Linked DNA regions of Streptosporangium becharense. The protein of the gene in region 1 binds, or shares a complex with, the protein of each later gene. Links are inferred from orthologs where the notes say so. Each region holds a gene or a part of one and is shown in the gene's direction. Other genes may lie near its edges.

What was found.
Region 2: the proteins of F4562_RS15980 (region 1) and F4562_RS05695 are in contact, whole or in part, in a solved structure (PDB 8RP0), measured with the Escherichia coli proteins. The link is inferred for Streptosporangium becharense from one-to-one orthologs.

What each region holds. Positions count from the first base shown.
Region 1 is NZ_JACHMP010000001.1:3,681,127-3,687,210, forward strand. What follows is about bases 1,942-4,865. They hold F4562_RS15980 (anthranilate synthase component II), read left to right. Parts: upstream 1,942-3,074; coding sequence 3,075-3,656; downstream 3,657-4,865. Other genes in these bases: F4562_RS15970 (class E sortase), read left to right, coding at 2,147-2,770; F4562_RS15975 (hypothetical protein), read left to right, coding at 2,920-3,078; pknB (Stk1 family PASTA domain-containing Ser/Thr kinase), read right to left, coding at 3,956-4,865. In the rest of the region: F4562_RS15955 (peptidylprolyl isomerase), read left to right, coding at 1-451; F4562_RS15960 (rhomboid family intramembrane serine protease), read left to right, coding at 755-1,627; F4562_RS15965 (cell division protein CrgA), read right to left, coding at 1,694-1,939; more of pknB, read right to left, coding at 4,866-5,854; F4562_RS15990 (serine/threonine-protein kinase), read right to left, coding at 5,937-6,084. UniProt on the Escherichia coli protein: Part of a heterodimeric complex that catalyzes the two-step biosynthesis of 4-amino-4-deoxychorismate (ADC), a precursor of p-aminobenzoate (PABA) and tetrahydrofolate.
Region 2 is NZ_JACHMP010000001.1:1,316,632-1,322,637, reverse strand. What follows is about bases 1-2,846. They hold F4562_RS05695 (chorismate-binding protein), read left to right. Parts: upstream 1-836; coding sequence 837-1,856; downstream 1,857-2,846. Other genes in these bases: F4562_RS05685 (type I polyketide synthase), read right to left, coding at 2,734-2,846; F4562_RS05690 (aminotransferase class IV), read left to right, coding at 1,853-2,683; hutH (histidine ammonia-lyase), read left to right, coding at 1-654. Outside these bases: more of F4562_RS05685, read right to left, coding at 2,847-6,006. UniProt on the Escherichia coli protein: Part of a heterodimeric complex that catalyzes the two-step biosynthesis of 4-amino-4-deoxychorismate (ADC), a precursor of p-aminobenzoate (PABA) and tetrahydrofolate.

The sequences.
Region 1 (6,084 bases):
GCGTAATTTCGTCGAGCTCGCCGAGGGCACCCGCGAGTGGGTGCACCCGGAGACCGGGGAGAAGACCACCGCCAAGCTCTACGACGGCACGGTCTTCCACCGGGTCATCGACGGCTTCATGATCCAGGGCGGCGACCCGCTGGGGAAGGGCGTCGGCGGTCCCGGATACAAGTTCGACGACGAGATCCACCCGGACCTCTTCTTCAACCGGCCGTACCTCATGGCCATGGCCAACGCCGGCATCCAGTTCGGCCGCGGTACCAACGGCTCCCAGTTCTTCATCACCGTGGTCCCCACCCCGCACCTCAACGGCAAGCACAGCATCTTCGGTGAGGTGATCGAGGGCAGGGAGGTCGTCGACGCCATCGCGAAGACCGCCACCGACAACCGCGACCGGCCGACCGAGCCGGTGGTCCTGGAGTCGGTGACCATCGAGCGCGTCCAGGGCTGACCGCCCTCCGGCGGTCTCCCCGAAGGGAGGCCGCCGGTCGCACGCACGGGCCGGTTGCTGCGGGGTGCCGGTCGCCACTGTTCTTCCGTCTCTTCGGGGCGCTCCCGCGCAGGCCGTCCGCGCTCCGATCGCCCGTGTGCACACGCTGGCCGCCCGGGGCCGGGTCACCCGCATCCACGGGCCGGCCGCCCGAGGGCCGGGTCACCGCAACTGTGACCGCCCGCGCGTATCCGGATGCTCGGGATCATGAATAGGCTGGCAGTCTGTGGATAACAGCACGCTCGAAGGGGCCAGCCACACATCATGACCACCCGACCACCCAACGAGCCTGAGACCGCCGCCCCCACCTGCTACCGGCATCCCGACCGCGAGACCTACGTGCGCTGCCAGCGCTGCGAACGTCCGATCTGCCCTGACTGCATGCGCGACGCGGCGGTGGGCTTTCAGTGCCCGGAATGTGTGGCCGAGGGCAACAAGACCGTGCGGCAGGCGCAGGCCGTGTTCGGCGGCCGGGCGGTCGTCACGCCGTGGGTGACCTGGACGCTGCTGGCCGTCAACGTCCTGGCCTACGTCGCGGAGAACCTCGACGTCGACCGGGTGGTCGGGAACTTCGCGATGAACTCGCTCGCCGTCGCCTACGGCGGCGAGTGGTGGCGTCTGATCACCGGAGCCTTCCTCCACCAGCCGCTGGGCGGAGGCTTCGCGATCACTCACATCCTGTTCAACATGTGGGTGCTGTACGCCATCGGTCCCGACCTGGAGCGGCGCCTCGGCTCGGCCCGGTTCCTCACGCTCTACCTGCTCGCGGCGCTGGGCGGGTCCGTGGCGATCTACCTGTTCGGCATCGCCGCGGTGGGTGCCTCGGGTGCCATCTTCGGCCTGTTCGGCGCGTTGTTCGTGCTCGCCAGGCGACTCGGTTACGACGCCCGCGGTGTGCTCTGGCTGCTCGGCATCAACGTGGTCATCACCTTCGTCGTCCCCAACATCAGCTGGCAGGGCCACCTCGGCGGTCTGGTCGTCGGATCGGTGATCGCCGCGATCTTCGCCTTCGCGCCGAGGAAGAACCGCAGCGCGGTCCAGTGGGCGGGCTGCGCGGCGGCGCTGGTCGTGCTGGTCGCACTCGTGCTGCTGCTGCCGCCGTTCGCCGCCAACGCTCAGTTCGGGATCGCCGGCTGAGCCCGCGTCCCGTCGGATCCACACCCTGCCTCTTCCCCAGGGTGTGGACAACGCCTGTGGAAAAAGTCAGCGCCAGCGGGTGGCCAAGACCACACCGAGGATGATGAAAGTAAACCCGACCAGCAGGTTCCAGTTCTGGAGCGTGCCGAGCAGGGGGGCGTTGGGTGCCACGTAGTAGGTGGCGATCCACAGGATGCCGATGATCCAGCAGCTCACCATGACCGGCGCCAGCCAGCGCGGGCTGACCTTGATCTGCTGGGCCGTCTGCGGCGGGGTGTAGACCGCCTTCTTGCGAGTCTTGGACTTTGGCACTGGGGTTCTCCTGCGTCAACCCTGCGCGATCCGGCTCGTGCGCAGGCCCTGTCGATGAGCGTAGTCGCCGGTGGGCGAAGACCGGTGTAAGAATAGTCGGCGTACGTGGGCCATGGCGATTCCGTACAGCCCCATCTCGGGGCAAATCTTGGCCCAATCGGGCGCTTCTCGCAGGCTCGGCGGTCGGGCCGTCAATAGCCTGGGCTCATGAGAGCCGCGCTGAGAGCCGTGGGAGAGCTGAGCATCACCGCGGGCTTGGTCATCCTGCTGTTCTGCGCCTATCTCATGTGGGGCACCGGATCCTACACCGCCGAGCAGCAGACGCTGCTGCAGCGGGAGTTCCTCCAGGAGAAGGGGACAGGCGGGCCCGCCAAGCTCGGCCGGATCCGGCTGGGCGGAGCGCTGGCGATGCTCACCATCCCCAGGCTCGGCGCCGACTACCGGTACGCCGTGGTGGAGGGCGTTGACTGGGAGCATCTGCGGAAGGGACCCGGTCACTACCCCGGCACCGCCATGCCAGGGAAAGTAGGAAATTTCGTTCTTTCGGGGCATCGAACGACCTATGCCGCGCCGTTCAACCGTATCGACGAGCTGCGCCGGGGTGACGACATCGTGGTCGACGCCCGCGAGGCCCGCTACACCTACCGCGTCACCGGCAAGCGCGTCGTCGCCCCCACGGAGCTCGACGTCATCGCCCCGGTCCCCGGCAGACCGGGCCGCGCGCCGTCCAAAGCCATGATCACCCTGGCCACCTGTCACCCGGAGTACTCCGCCGCCCAGCGGCTCATCGTCTTCGGCAAGCTGGACGCGCGAGAGGACCGCGTCGGGTGACCAGGGTGCGACCGGAATGACCCGGAGCCGGATGACCCGCCGCCGCGTGGCCGGGAAGCCGGATGCCCCGGAGCCTGGCGACCCGACGCCGGGCGACCGGAAAGGAAAGCAGGATGACCCGGAAGCCGGGTGACCGGAAAGGAGCCGTCATGTACGGATGGATCTGGCGCCGCCTGCCCGGCAACCTCGCGGTCAGGACGTTCGCCGCGCTGGTGCTGACCGGCCTGGTCGTGGCCGTACTCTGGTATGTCGTGTTCCCCTGGCTCGAACCCCGTATCCCGCTCGACCCGGCGACCGTCGACGGATGACCCGCGTTCTCGTCGTCGACAACCACGACAGCTTCGTCCACACCATCGTCCAGTACCTGCGCGTGCTCGGCGCCACCTGTGACGTACGCCCGCGCGACCGGGTCGCGGCCGATGACGCCGCGGGCTTCGACGGGGTGCTGATCAGCCCCGGCCCCGGCGCTCCGGAGGACGCCGGGGTGAGCGTCCCGCTCGTCGGCTACTGCGAGGCCCGGAACCTTCCGTTGCTCGGTGTCTGCCTGGGCCACCAGGCCATCGCGGTCGCCCACGGCGCGACCGTGGCGCGGGCCCCCGAACTGGTGCACGGCCGCACCAGCGCGATCACGCACGACGGGCGCGGTGTCTTCGCCGGACTGCCGTCCCCGGTGGCGATGACGCGCTACCACTCGCTGGCCGTGCTGCCCGAGACGGTCCCGGAGATCCTGCGGGTGACCGCGACGACCGCCGACGGCGTGATCATGGGATTGCGCCACCGCACCGCCCCCGTCGAGGGCGTGCAGTTCCACCCCGAGTCGGTGATCTCCGAGTACGGCCACCGGCTGCTCGGGAACTGGCTCGAAGGACTCGGAGGATCGGCGTAACGCCGCGTTCGCCCTGAGCGATTGACCATCGAGAGCCCTTCCGCCATCGCCCCCGAGTGGCGGAAGGGCTCTTCCCCGTTCCGGGAGCCGTTTCCGGCAGGCTCCGGCGCTCCGGAAGAGACGCCGGGCTCCTCCTGAAGGCTCCGGGCTCCTGAGGGGGTCGCCCCCTCCGGAAGGCTCCGGACTCCGGAAGGGACGGCCGGCCCCTCCGGAAGGCTCCGGGGTGCGGCGTTCCGGAAGGACCCGCGACACGGAGAAGACCCCCGCGCCGGCGGGGGTCTTCGTCACGTCGTCCGGGATCAGTTGCCGTCGAAGGGCGACTCGTCGAAGGGACCGCCATCTTCCTCCAGCGGCGGAGGCTCCTCCTGCTGACCCTCGTCCTCGGGGATGTTCGGGTCCTCGGTCGGGACGTCCGGGTTCTCGGTCGGGTAGGTGGGCTGCTCGGTCGGCTCCGGCGCCTGACCGCTGGAGACGATCAGCGTGATCGTCGTTCCCGGCTGGAGCTTGGTGCCCGGCTCCGGAGACTGGCTGATTACGGTGTCCTTGGGCAGGTCGCTCGGCTGCTCGACGATCTTTGCCTTGAAGCCCGCGCTCCGCAGCATGTTCCGCGCGTCCGAGACCGTGAGGTTGACCACGGGGGGTACCTCCGCCGCCTCCTTGGGGATGTAGATGCGGACGGTGCTGTCCTTGTTGGCCTTACGGCCCGCGGCGGGCACGGTCTCGATGACGACACCCTGCTTGCCGGCCGAGACCTTGCTCTGCACGCTGACCTTGAAGCCGGCCTCCTCAAGCGCCTTCGTGGCCTCCTCCGTGGTCATGTTGACCACGTTGGGCACCTCGATCTTCTCGACGCCCTTAGAGACCTTGAGGATGACCTCGGAACCCTTCTCGACCTCGGTGTCGGCCGCCGGCTCGGTGTCGATCACCGAGTTCTTCGGTATCTCCGCGTCGAACGCCTCGACCTTCTTCACCTTCAGGCCGAGTTCTTCGAGCGTCTTGGTCGCCGCGTCGACGGTCTGCGAGGCCAGCGGCGGGATCTTCACCTTGCCCCCGCCGCTGGGCGTGCCGGGCGAGCTGAGGAACATGTAGCCCACGCCGATGAAGGCACCGATGATCAGCAGGGGGACGAGGATCCAGGCCGCGGTCTTGACCGCGGTGCCGCCGCCGCTCTGCTGGCGGCGCCGACCGCCGCCGCCCCCTCCGCGCTCGCCGCCGTGCCGGGTCTCCTCGGCACCGTACTCGTACGCCGGGGCGACGGTGGTGTGCTGCACCGGGCCGCCCTGCGACGGCGGAGGCTGCATGGTCTGGGTGGCGCCGCCGTAGTTGTTGGCCAGCGCCATCGTCTGGGCGTCCATCGGCACGCCCGACAGGGCCCGCTGGATGTCGGCCCGCATCTCCCCGGCGTTCTGGTAGCGGTGCGCCGGGTCCTTGGCCATCGCCTTGAGCACGATGGCGTCAGCCCACCTGGGGATGTCGGGGTCGATCTGCGAGGGCGGGATCGGGTCTTCGCGCACGTGCTGGTAGGCGATCGCCACCGGGGAGTCGCCGGTGAACGGCGGCTGGCCGGTCAGCAGCTCGTACAGCACGCAGCCGGTGGAGTAGATGTCGCTGCGGGAGTCGACGCGCTCACCCCGGGCCTGCTCCGGCGAGAGGTACTGGGCGGTGCCGATCACCTGGGCGGTCTGCGTCATCGTCGCGGCCGAGTCGGCCATCGCGCGGGCGATGCCGAAGTCCATGACCTTCACGTCGCCGTTGCGGGTGATCATGACGTTCGCCGGCTTGATGTCACGGTGGACGATGCCACCGCGGTGGCTGTAGTCGAGCGCCCGCAGGATGCCGTCGACCAGCTCGGCCGCCCGCTCGGGGAGCAGCCGCCGGTCGGCCCGGAGCAGGTCGCGCAGCGTCCGGCCGTCGACGTACTCCATCACGATGTAGGGCACCGGCGCACCCTCGGAGACATCCTCGCCGGTGTCGTAGACCGCGACGATGGCCGGGTGGTTCAGTGACGCGGCGGACTGCGCCTCCCTGCGGAAACGCGCCTGGAAGATGTGGTCCCTGGCGAGGTCGGCACGGAGGGTCTTGATGGCCACGATCCGATCCAGCCGGATGTCTCGGGCACGATAGACCTCGGCCATGCCACCGCGCCCGACGACGCCGTCGAGCTCGTAGCGATCGCCGAGGCGTCGAGGCTGAGTCATTTCCTGCACTGTCCCTTACCGTTCATCTTGGGTGCCGGTGCACTCTTGGGCCACCGGTGTCCATCATCAACCCGTTGCCGCATCACGTCTCCCCATTTGGAGGGTCTGATTCGCCCGAGTCGGGGGTCTCGCTCGGTATGGGGCTCGGTGTCACCGGCGGGGCGGTGGGGGTGGGGGTGGGGGTGGGAATCGTCGGACTGGGGGTGGGACTTGAGCTTGGCGACGGCGTG
Region 2 (6,006 bases), 2.4 Mb from region 1 along the record:
CGCGACACCCTCGCGCACGCCGCCGCGGTCGCCGGCCGGGAGCTCGTCTCGGCGATCGACAACCCGGTGGTCCTGGCCGACGGCCGGGTGGAGTCCAACGGCAACTTCCACGGTGCCCCCGTCGGCTACGTGCTCGACTTCCTCGCCATCGCGGCCGCGGACATGGCGAGCATCTCCGAGCGCCGCACCGACCGCATGCTGGACGTGGCCCGCAGCCACGGCCTGCCCGCCTTCCTCGCCGACGATCCCGGGGTCGACTCGGGGCACATGATCGCCCAGTACACCCAGGCCGCGATCGTCTCCGAGCTCAAGCGCCTGGCCGCGCCCGCGAGCGTCGACTCCATTCCCAGCTCCGCCATGCAGGAGGACCACGTCTCCATGGGCTGGTCGGCGGCGCGCAAGCTGCGCCGCGCCGTGGACGGCCTGACCCGGGTGCTCGCGGTGGAGATCCTCACCGCGGCGCGGGCCCTCGACCTGCGTTCCCCGCTCCGCCCCGCCCCGGCGACCGGGGCTGTGACGGCCGCGCTGCGGCAGGCCGTCTCCGGTCCGGGGCCGGACCGTTTCCTCGCCCCGGAGATCGAGGCGGCGGTCCAGCTGGTCGCCTCGGGCGGGGTCGTCGCCGCCGCCGAGACGGTCACCGGCCCGCTGGCGTGACCTGCTGAGCCCGCTCGCAGTCCTCCCCGGCCACCGGCGCCCGTGGGCGTGACCTGCCGCGCCCGCGGACCGTCGTCCCAGGTCACCGGCCCGCCGGTGGGAACCGCCACGCCCGCGGGCCGGACCCCGGCCGGCCCGCACTCCGGTGCGTCTCCTGACCGGCGTGGCGGGACAATAGGCGCGTGCATGACTCATTCGCGCATGTCACCGGATATCTGGCCACCGGGCTGCGTGACGTGACCACCGACCTGGCCGCGCTCGACGGTGAGGGATGGTGGGCCGTCGTGGCCGACTACGAGGGCAAGGTGACGTGCGCCAGGTTCGGCGACGTCCGCCGGGCGCCGTTGCCCGCGCCACGTGGTCCCTGGCGCGGCCCGCACCGGTCGGCGTGGCGCAGCTCACTCGACCGGGACGCCTACGAGGACGGGGTGCGGCGCATCCGCGCCTACATCGAGCGCGGCGACGTCTACCAGGCCAACCTGTGCCGGGTGCTGAGCGCGCCGCTGCCGGAGGGCACCGAGCCCGACCCGCGGGCGCTCGCCGCGCGGCTGGCCGAGGGCAATCCCGCCCCCTACGCCGCCACGGTGAGCCTGCCGGGCCTGGGGGTGGTCTCGGCCTCCCCGGAGCTCTACCTCTCCAGGGACGGCGACGTCGTGGAGTCCCGGCCGATCAAGGGGACCGGGGCCACCGTGGCCGACCTGATGGAGAAGGACTACGCCGAGAACGTGATGATCGTCGACCTGGTCCGCAACGACCTGGGCCGGGTCGCGGAGGTCGGCTCGGTGAGCGTGCCCGCGCTGTGCGAGGTGGAGGAGCACCCCGGTCTCGTCCACCTCGTCTCCACCGTCCGGGCACGCCTGGCGCCCGGGGCCGGGTGGCCGGAGCTGTTCGCCGCGACCTTCCCGCCGGGGTCGGTGACCGGCGCCCCGAAATCCTCGGCCCTGCGCATCATCGATGAGCTCGAACCCGAGCCCCGCGGACCCTACTGTGGAGCCGTGGGCTGGGTGGACGCCGACCGGCGCCGGGCGTCGCTGGCCGTGGGGATCCGCACGTTCTGGTTCTCCTGCGGGGAGATCCGCTTCGGCACGGGCGCGGGCATAACCTGGGGCAGCGACCCTCGGCGCGAGTGGCACGAGACCGAGCTGAAGGCCTCCCGGCTCATCACGCTGGCTTCCACGTCTGGTTCAGAAGGAGTTACATGAAAGTACCCGTATGGGTCAACGGTGCGCTGATCCCTCCAGATCAGGCCACCGTCTCGGTGTTCGACCACGGCCTGATGGTCGGGGACGGGGTGTTCGAGACCGTCAAGTGCGTCAACGGCGTCCCTTTCGCGCTCACCCGCCACCTCGACCGGCTCAGGCTCTCGGCGCAGCGGCTGGACCTGCCGGAGCCGGACGTCGAGGAGATCATCGCCGGTGTGCGCGCCTGCCTGGCCGAGGCGCCCGCGTGGCCGCTGGGCCGCATCCGGATCACCTACACCAGCGGCCCGGGGCCGCTCGGCTCCGACCGGGGCGACCAGGGCTGCACTGCCATGGTGATCGTCGCCGAGCAGAAGCCGTTCCCGGCCACCGCCGACGTCACCGTCGTGCCGTGGCCGCGCAACGAGCGCGGCGCGCTCGCCGGGGTGAAGAGCACCTCCTACGCCGAGAACGCCAAGGCCCTGTTCCACGCCAAGGCCAGGGGCGGCGGTGAGGCGATCTTCGGCAACGTCGCGGGCGACCTGTGCGAGGGCACCGGCAGCAACATCTTCATCGTCCGCGACGGCCGCCTGGTCACCCCCACACTCGCCTCCGGCTGCCTGGCCGGGGTCACCCGCGGCCTGACGCTCCAGTGGTGCGGGGGAGTGGAGGAGGACGTCCCGCTGTCGGCCCTGTACGAGGCCGAGGAGGCGTTCCTGACCTCCACCACCCGGGATGTCCAGCCGATCCGCGCCGTCGACCAGACCGTGCTCCCGGCCGCGCCCGGCCCGGTCACGGCCAAGGCGATGCGGGTCTTCGCCGAGCGTGCGGCGGCCGACCTCGACCCCTGAGCGGGCCGGACGACCTCCCGTGCGGCCCGTGCGGGCCGCACGGGAGGTCGTCACGACGAGTCCCCGCCGTGCTGGAGAGCCAGCGCCGCGAGGTCGCCGACGGTGCGGCGTTGCAGGAAGACCGCGACCGGGAGGTTGATCTCCAGGTCGGCCGCGATCCGGTTGCGCAGCTGGACCGCCATGAGGGAGTCGATGCCGAGCCGGTGCAGACGCTGGGACGGGTCGACCTTCTCCCGGGGGAGGTGGACGACGGCGGCCACCTGGGAGCACAGGTAGGTCGCGACGAGCCGCCGGGCCGTCTCCTCGTCCGTCCCGGCGAGCATGTCGCGTGTCAGCTCCGGCTCGGCCGTCCGCTGCCCGCCGCCCTCCCCGGTGTCCTCCCCGGCGAGCTCGCGGAAGAGCGAGGACGATCGCAGGGCCGGGAAGAAACGCGTCCAGACGGCGGGTGTGAAGGACATGATCCCAGCCTGGGCGGGTGGGTCGCCGAGCAGCCGGCGGAGGGCCGTGAAGGCGTCGGCGGGGGCGAAGGCGGCGAAGCCGCGCTCGTCCAGGCGGAGGTCCCTGCCCGCCTTCGCCACCTGGCCGGTGCCGGCCCACTGCCCCCAGTTCACGGTCAGGGCGGGAAGGCCGTTGGCCCGCCGATGCCGGGCCAGGCCGTCCTGGTAGGCGTTGGCGGCGGAGTAGTTGCCCTGGCCGGGTGAGCCGATGAGGGAGGCCGCGGAGGAGTAGAGGAGGAAGAAGTCGAGGGGCAGGTGCCGGGTGAGCTCGTGCAGGTGCCACGACCCGTCGACCTTCGGGGGCATCGGGGCGAAGAAGCGGGTGCGGTCGAGCTGGGCCAGCGTGCCGTCGTCGAGGACGACGGCGGAGTTGACGACGCCCCGGAGAGGGGGCATGCGCCGGGCGATCTCGTCGAGGAGACCGGCCAGCTGGGGACGGGAGGTGATGTCCGCCCCGGCGACGAGGACCTCCACGTCGCCGGCCGTCATCGCCCTGATCCGCTCCTCGGCCTTGGGCGTGGCGCCGCGCCGGCCGACGAGGACCAGATGACGGGCGCCGTGCCCGATCAGCCACTCGGCGGTCAGCAGCCCCACGCCGCCCAGGCCTCCGGCGATCAGGTAGGTGGCGTCGGAGCGGACGGGCACCGGCCGCTCGGAGGGGAGCCGCTGCCGCCTGAGCCGGCTCGCGTACCTGCGGCCGTCCCGCAGGGCGATCTCGGTCTCGGTTCCCCCGGCGGTGATCTCGGCGCGCAGGGCGGCGAGCGCGGCCGGGCCAGGCCGCGCCGGAAGGTCGATCATCGAGCATCGCAGCTCGGGGTGCTCGTAGGGGATCACCCGGCCGAGCCCCCACACGGCGGTCTGTTCGGGGTCGACGTCACCGGAGCCGAGCGGAGCCTGGGCGGCGGTGGTGACCAGCCAGAGACGAGGGGGGTTGGGGTCGCCCGCGGTCAGGGCCTTGACCAGGTTCAGCACGTGGAAGCAGCCCTCGAGCGTCCGCGTTCCGGCATCGGAGGCGGCCGGCAGGTGAACGACCCCCTCCGGGGGCCACGTCCCTGCCGCGGACTGCTCCTTGACGAGCTTCTTCCAGTCGTCCTCGGAGGCGGGGTCGAGCAGGCAGTGGTCAGGACCGGCCCGGTGGTAACCGGAGCCCGACTGGACGAGAAGTGCCCGGCCCCCGTTCTCGGTGAGCTGGGCACACAGTTCGGGGCCGAGCGGCGAGTCGGTCACCACGAGCCAGCGCGCCGCGTCGGGCCGCGAGGGGGCCGGCGGCTCCAGTTCCGTCCACTCGACGCCGTACAGCAGTCTGCGCGTCCGGTGTTCGACGACCTCCGGCGGTTCGGAGGACAGGCGCCTGAGCTGGAAGCCGGTGATCGCGGCGATCAGCCGTCCGCCGTCGTCGGTGATCAGGACGTCGCCTTCGACCAGGTCCTTCTCCTGAGGTGGTGAGGTGCGCACCGCGTGGGACCACAGCCGCTTCCCCGCTTCGGGCCGGCCGTACAGGCGGAGGCGTCCGGTCCGTACCGGCAGGTAGGTGTCCTGGTCCACGCCGGTGACGTCGAGCAGGGTCATCAGCGGCTGGAGGGCCGAGTCGAGCAGCGCGGGATGGAGCAGGTACCGGCCCAGGCCGGCGACGATGTCGCTGTGCACGGCCAGCTCGGCGAGTACGGCGCCGTCCTCGCGGTGCAGAGCCGCCACTGCCTGGAAGGGACCTGACTGTTCGATGCCGCGGCGCCGGGAGGCGGCGTAGTGCTCGGCGACGTCCACCGGCTCCCGGTACGCGGCGGGGTCGGGAACGTCGATCGCGTCGTCGTGCGGGGGGCACGGTCTCAGCGACGCGGTGGCGATCTCGGCCCAGCCCGCGTCCTCGCCCCCGGTCGCGTCGGCGGTGAAGGCGGTCCAGCGGCGGCTTCCGTCGTCTCCGGCCGCGTCCAAGCAAACCTGGACGCGCTGGACGGTCTCGGAGGTCAGGAACAGGGCATGCCGCAGGCACAGGTTCTCCACCTCGAAGGGCCGGTCCGGGTACGCCTCCGTCCCGGCCGCCAGCGCGAGCTCATGGTAGGCCGCGCCGGGCAGCACCGGCATCCCGTGCACGCGGTGCTCGGCGAGGTAGGGCAGCCGGTCGAGGTCGAGGTCGAAGTCCCAGACGAACCGGTCCCCCGGCGCGAGCCGCAGGGCCTCGCCCATGATCGGGTGGCCGGAGCCGGTCGCGCCGCGCTTCGCGCCGGTCTTCCCGGGGGTCTTCCAGTACCGCTCGTGCTGCCAGGGGTAGGAGGGCAGGCGGACGTCGTGACGGTCGTACGGCTGGATCAGCCCGAAGTCGACCCGGCGGCCGGTGACGAACAGCTCGGCCACGGCCTCCAGCAGGGCGGTACGGCCCGGGACGTCCCTCGCCAGCACGGTGACGACGGTACCGTCCGCACCCGCGTGCCGCAGGTTCCGCTGCACGGCGCGGGCGAGCAGCGGGTTCGGGCTGAACTCGACGAACGTGTCGAACCCCTCCCCGGCCAGACGCTGCACCGCGTCGGCGAACAGCACCGGCTCGCGCAGGTTGTCCACCCAGTACGCGGCGTCCATCTCCGGGCCGCGCAGGAAACGCGCGGTGACCGTCGAGAACACCGGGACCGTCCCTGGCCGGGGACGCAGGGGTGCCATGAGTTCCAGCAGGGGCCCGCGCAGCGGGTCCATCTGCGGGCTGTGCGAGGCGAAGTCCACCTGCACCCGGCGGCCGAAGACGCCTCGGCCCTCCAGGTCGCGCAGGATCGTGTCCACCGTGCCCGCGTCGCCGGCGATGACGGTCGAGGTGGGGGCGTTGCTCACCGCCACGAC